Laspinema palackyanum D2c: one gene and its partner. The protein of the gene in region 1 interacts with the protein of each later gene in a pairwise test. Links are inferred from orthologs where the notes say so. Each region holds a gene or a part of one and is shown on either strand. Other genes may lie near its edges.

The links.
Region 2: the proteins of eno (region 1) and rpe interact in binary tests that used the Escherichia coli proteins (3 or more experiments, as listed by UniProt). The link is inferred for Laspinema palackyanum D2c from one-to-one orthologs.

Annotation. Positions count from the first base shown.
Region 1 is NZ_JAMXFD010000008.1:63,504-66,711, reverse strand. What follows is about bases 24-2,904. They hold eno (phosphopyruvate hydratase), read left to right. Parts: upstream 24-755; coding sequence 756-2,054; downstream 2,055-2,904. Other genes in these bases: argC (N-acetyl-gamma-glutamyl-phosphate reductase), read right to left, coding at 2,627-2,904; NG795_RS12090 (hypothetical protein), read right to left, coding at 2,185-2,415; gloA (lactoylglutathione lyase), read right to left, coding at 77-466. Also shown: more of argC, read right to left, coding at 2,905-3,208. UniProt on the Escherichia coli protein: Catalyzes the reversible conversion of 2-phosphoglycerate (2-PG) into phosphoenolpyruvate (PEP). It is essential for the degradation of carbohydrates via glycolysis.
Region 2 is NZ_JAMXFD010000019.1:103,423-106,527, reverse strand. Bases 205-2,982 are described here. They hold rpe (ribulose-phosphate 3-epimerase), read left to right. Parts: upstream 205-1,124; coding sequence 1,125-1,841; downstream 1,842-2,982. Other genes in these bases: NG795_RS19890 (PAS domain S-box protein), read left to right, coding at 2,900-2,982; NG795_RS19900 (S8 family serine peptidase), read right to left, coding at 205-1,028. Also shown: more of NG795_RS19900, read right to left, coding at 1-204; more of NG795_RS19890, read left to right, coding at 2,983-3,105. UniProt on the Escherichia coli protein: Catalyzes the reversible epimerization of D-ribulose 5-phosphate to D-xylulose 5-phosphate.

The DNA of each region.
Region 1 (3,208 bases):
ACGACTTCAGTCGTTACTACGAACATCGGAAACGACTTCAGTCGTTACTACGAACATCGGAAACTGAAGGGGTTGATTAGGCAGCTTTGGTTTGAATCAGTTCGATTTTATAACCATTGGGGTCTTCCACGAAGGCGATCACCGTGGAACCATGTTTCATGGGACCCGGTTCCCGGGTGACTTTGCCGCCTTGGGCTTTAATGCGATCGCAGGTGGCGTAAATGTCATCGACGCCTAGGGCAATATGACCATACCCGGTCCCAATATCATAATGGTCCGTATCCCAGTTGTAAGTCAGTTCGATCGCCGCTTCTTCCGATTCATCGCGATACCCCACGAATGCCAAGGTGAATTTTCCCCCGGGATAGTCTTTTTGCCGCAATAGCTTCATGTTGAGAACGTTGCAGTAAAAATCTAGGGATTTTTCCAGGTTGCCGACTCGCAACATCGTGTGTAAAATTCTCATGCTTTCTCCAAGTTTCCTGACTTTCTCTTATTGTAAGGGGCGCTTGAGTGACGGTCCGAAACGAGTTGGCATTCTCTGGGGGTAAGGGTTTGCTGATTTAGATAGAGGGGATGAGGGCCTCAGTTCCGGATCCGGAAACTTTATTAAATCTGCGCCTCAATCCCGAAGTTGGCTGTATCGTAAAACGTTGAGGCAATGATTTGCTTTTCGGGTTTGACGGTGAGGCCCCACTCAAAAACTCACCGAGGTTCAGCCCAAAGATATCTGAAATTTCAGGAAAGACTGAAACATGAACGGAATTGACAGCACAGCAATTGAAGTGATTCGCGCCCGGGAAATCCTCGACTCTCGGGGACGTCCCACGGTGGAAGCGGAAGTCTATTTAGCCAATGGTGCAATGGGTTTAGCCCAGGTCCCCAGTGGCGCTTCGACGGGCAGTTTTGAGGCCCACGAACTCCGGGATGGAGATAAGAAGCGTTACGGTGGCAAAGGAGTGGCGAAGGCGGTTGAGAATGTCGAAAATAAAATCGCCCCCAGTTTGGCGGAAATGGATGCCCTGGATCAAGGGGCGATCGACTATGCGATGATTAAGTTAGATGGTTCCCCCAATAAGTCTAATTTGGGCGCGAATGCCATTCTCGGCGTTTCCCTAGCAACGGCTAAGGCAGGAGCAAATGCCCTCCAGATTCCCCTTTATCGCTATCTAGGCGGCCCTCTGGCGAATTTGTTGCCGGTACCTTTGATGAATGTGATTAATGGCGGTGCTCACGCGGCCAATAATGTGGATTTTCAGGAGTTTATGATTGTCCCTTCCGGGGCCTCTTCGTTTAAGGAAGCCCTGCGCTGGGGTGCAGAAGTATTTGCCTCTCTCAGCAGTGTTTTGGATGAGAAGGGATTGCTGACTGGGGTTGGCGATGAAGGTGGGTTTGCGCCTAATTTAGAGTCGAATCAAGCGGCTTTAGAAATCTTGATGTTGGCGATTAAAAAGGCTGGATACAAACCCGGGGAAGAAGTTTCTCTGGCAATGGATGTAGCTGCCAGTGAGTTCTACAAAGATGGGAAATATGTTTATGAGGGCAGTGCTCATGAACCCAGCGAGTTAATCGATTATTTGGCGAAGTTAGTCGATGAATATCCGATTGTTTCCATTGAGGATGGATTGCATGAGGATGATTGGGAAAACTGGAAATTATTGACCGATAAATTGGGCGATCGCGTCCAATTAGTCGGGGATGATTTGTTTGTAACCAATCACACTCGCCTGAAACGCGGAATCGAAATGGGGGCCGGAAATGCGATTTTGATTAAGCTTAATCAAATTGGCACGTTAACGGAAACTTTGGAAACCATTGATATGGCAACTCGCAATGGTTTCCGGTCCATGATTTCCCACCGTTCCGGGGAAACGGAAGATACCACGATCGCGGATTTAGCAGTGGCAACAAGGGCGGGTCAAATTAAAACGGGTTCTCTGTGTCGTAGCGAACGGGTGGCGAAATACAACCGTTTGTTACGGATTGAGGATGAGTTAGGCGATCGGGCGGTGTATGCAGGAACTGTGGGATTAGGACCAAAGGGTTCTAAGTAATCGTTAAAACAACAAACCCCTGGGTTTTTAATCGAGGGTTTTGTTGGTAGTGTCGCCAGCAGTTTGATTGTTTTAAATTGAGCCATGAAACGGGGGTTTGTCACTCCCGTTTATTTTTTGAAATTGCCTTTTATTGCTGGATATCTTTGACTTGCAAAGACAGTTGACCTCGGCCTAGCATCTCTAAGAGTTCGCTAACACTATGACCTTGCTCTTGGGCGATCGCCACTACCCCTTCCCAACCCGTTTCTGTGACGGTGAGTTTGCGGGTTTTCTTCTGTTCTCCCCATTTTTGCGGACGACCCTCATGGTAAGTCAAATTTTTTAGAGAATTGGGATGCAATTCTTTTTTCTCGTTCATGGCAATTGGGTTACCTTGGCAATAGTATCGGATTTTTAATCGGGATGAGGACTCGATTAAAAATGTAGAGGCGATTCGTGAATCGCCTCTACATTATAGGGTCTGTCTTCCCAAAATGCTTAAGTTGTGTATCTGTACTTCATGAGTCCAGGAACAGCTATAGATAGCGCGTCTTGGTGAAAGAATCCCATTAGCCCTTTTGCTTTAATTCCTAGGGATAAAAACCGAGTTCGGGCAATCCGAGAGTTTCATCCCAACCCATCATAATGTTCAGACATTGAATGGCTTGACCCGCTTGACCTTTGAGGAGGTTATCAATGGCAGAAATCACGATCGCGCGATCGGTCCGTTGGTCAATTTCTACCCCGAGGTAACACATATTACTGTTCATCGCCCACTTGGTTTGAGGGAAGACTCCCGCAGGGAGGACCCGCACCCAAGGACTATTGCGATAAAATGCGGTGTAAATGGTGACCAAATCTTCCCGGACGAGACCGGGATCCCGCAAGGTAGCATAGACGGTAGAGAGAATTCCCCGGACCATCGGCATTAGGTGGGGGGTGAACTGGACGAGGATATCCTGTCCGGCGAGATCGCTACCAATAGACTCGATTTCTGGGGTGTGGCGATGACGCGCTACCCCATAAGCACAGACGGAGTTATCCGCTTCGGCGAGGAGGAGATTGGTTTTCGCTTGGCGTCCAGCACCGGAAATGCCTGATTTAGCGTCAATGATGGCGCTATTGGGGACAATCATGCCTTGTTTAAGCAGGGGGGCCAAGGCGAGAATGCT
Region 2 (3,105 bases), on another replicon or contig:
GCCGAGTTCATTAAGACGGCTTTCATCACCTCATGGCGGCGAGCATCGAGGGTCCACTGGGGAGTGTTGGCTTGTTGATGAAGTTGGCGATCGCCATATTCTTGCAACAGGGCCACCGTTGCCGTCACATGAGGGGCCGCAAAACTGGTGCCACTGGTCCGAGTCACTTCACCATCTAAGCTCAATAAATCCAAGTTACTGCCTGGAGCCACTAAGTTGATAGCGCGGCGGTTATCCACATTTCCTTCTAACCCCACCAACCGACTGGTAATGCCACTAAAGGCACTGCCAATATTCGCCAAGTCTACTTTGGCAAACTTGCCCTCATAAAGCGTTGTAAACGCGACATTGATCCCGTTATAGTTATCCGTGGGAATGGGAATGCCCCCGCGTCCTTGATTTCCCGCCACCACATGAACCACATTATGGACCCGGGCTGACCAATCCAAACATTGAGTCAGCAGGGCGTTCCCATCTAAAACCGCATTGGGACGCGGATCCTGGGCTAGGGATTCCCCAAAACTGTAGTTAATCGCCCTCACATCTCCGCTATTTTGTTCAGCCAGATTTTGAGCCGCTAAACATTCTTCCGGTTGTCCACTGCGCCGCAACAAGCCAATCCCAGCCGCATAGAGGGTGGCATTGGGGGCAACCCCAGGAAATGCCTTATCCGAACTAATCATCACCGCAGCCACGTGTTCGGCGTGTTGTTCAGCCGGTTTCATTTGGGGATCATCTGTGGGACTGGTTTTAGCGGGTGCATCCTGCATGAAAACCTGCTGGACGGGGATTTCTCGATGGAGGTTCGCTTGTTTGTCGAGGCCAAATTTTCGCGGGCGGCCAATGTCTACTTGACCGATCGCAATTTTTCTCCCCGTTAAGTTATAGGGCGCATCATGCAGCCGACGGGCATCAATGCCGATTTCACCAATTGAAGTGGGAAGGGCGACGGCTGGAATTCCAATAAAAGCCATACTCACACCGCCGACGAGTCCGCTTAACCCCGTTCTAAGTTTTAAGCGCTTCACGGTTCGGGCTCCACACACCAACCAATTATTAGGGAGTTTCTTCATATTTTGTTAAACTGAATACGACTTGACGGACGGATGAAATATTTGTTAGCCATGACCCAAACGCAATCAAACAAACCTATTGTCGTTGCTCCCTCCATCCTATCAGCAGATTTTAGTCGTCTGGGAGAGGAAGTACAGGCCATCGATCGCGCCGGGGCAGATTGGATCCATGTTGATGTCATGGATGGTCGGTTTGTCCCTAATATTACGATTGGCCCTCTTGTGGTCAAAGCCCTTCGTCCTGTGACATCCAAACCATTGGATGTGCATTTGATGATTGTTGAACCAGAACGGTATGTTGAGGATTTTGCCAAAGCCGGGGCCGATATTATTTCGGTTCATGCGGAACACAATGCCTCCCCTCACCTCCACCGGACCCTCGGTCAGATTAAAGAACTTGGCAAACAAGCTGGGGTGGTACTCAATCCTTCCACGCCGTTGGAGTTGATTGAATACGTTCTGGATCTGTGCGATTTGGTGTTAATCATGAGCGTTAACCCCGGTTTCGGCGGTCAAAGTTTTATCCCCGGTGTGGTCCCCAAAATCCGGAAGCTGCGCCAGATGTGCGATGAGCGCGGTTTAGACCCCTGGATTGAAGTGGATGGCGGCCTCAAAGGGAACAATTCCTGGCAAGTCATTGAAGCCGGTGCGAATGCGATTGTGGCCGGTTCTGCCGTCTTTGGTGCTCCGGACTATCAAAAGGCGATCGAGGAGATTCGCCACAGCCAGCGTCCAGCATTGGAAGCGCAACCGTTGGCAGCGGTGTAGGGATAGCAGCGGATTGATTCTAATCCGGACCTCTGCGGGAAGCGAAACGACGCCATCGAATCGCTTCCTTTATTTTTGAGCAATTTTTTGAGCAATTTTTGACGGGAATCCACTGGGATGGTGGTTGAGCGCTGATTCTTTTGATTCCCGCGAGGTCTTACCCATCACCTCGATCAAGATTTTGACAAAAAATTCCCAATTTTGACGGGAGGGACAGGTCGTTACAGGATGCTCTGTCCTTCTGGGGATGAAGGGGTTGATTTGAGGATTGGCAGTTGCCATCGCCTGGGGTAATTCCTGAGTTGCATCAGGCGATCGCCTTCCATTGGAAACCCGGTGTCAGACCTCTCTTCCTTAAAAAGGGTCGGGGATCTAAAATAGAAGAGGAGGAGTTTGAATCGGAGCAATCTGTCCCGGGATGCACCGGAGTTCGGCCTAGGTATTGACAATGGCCTCCGCGATGATTCACTCGCCTTGGATGATGATTAATCCTTCCGTTGCTCGCCACCGGCTGACCGGAAATCTATCCTTTGAAGCATGAGAGTGAGTTTCTATGAATTGGACAATTCTCGGCTACTCTCTTTCGCCAAAATGGAAATGTGATTGTCTTGGATTGACCAGCAGAATGATTTGAACGGGCCTATAGGAGTGAACGGCCTCAACGCTCCTCGGGCAGGAACTCCCGAGGTGAGTGGCCGGAAAATCTGCTTAAAAAATGATAAAATTAAAATCAATTCAGATGGCGGAAATTCCGACTAACAAACCAATGGAAAAACCGAGGATACATCAGCGAGAAAATACTAGAGATTGCCCAACTCTTCCACCCTTGATTAGGAACCTCAATGAAGGGAATCGGTCAGGTCCTATAAACAGCGAAGAAGACTACTGGATGATTAGGGATGACCGAATGGGGAATCTCTCCCGGGGCAGAAATACCTTAAACTCATAGTCGAGGCATGATCGCTCCCCACGCTAAACTAAAAGACGTTGCTGCAAATATGGACGCGCAGGTAAGGCTCCTGCCCAGAGCGCGGGCTAGCTAACTCAGAGGGCGGAATATGTTCAGGAAATACAAGCGCTCCCATCTGCTGAATTATGGTGTTGCCGCAGGCTCGGTGGCGATCGCACTGGTGCTGACTCAACTGCTATTCCCACTGATTCAACTGACTCCCTCCATCCTGTTTTTTGCAGCGGTGGCAGTGACGGCTGGATATGGCGGAATCGGTCCCGGGTTATTTGCCACCCTGCTCTCCGTGGCGACGAT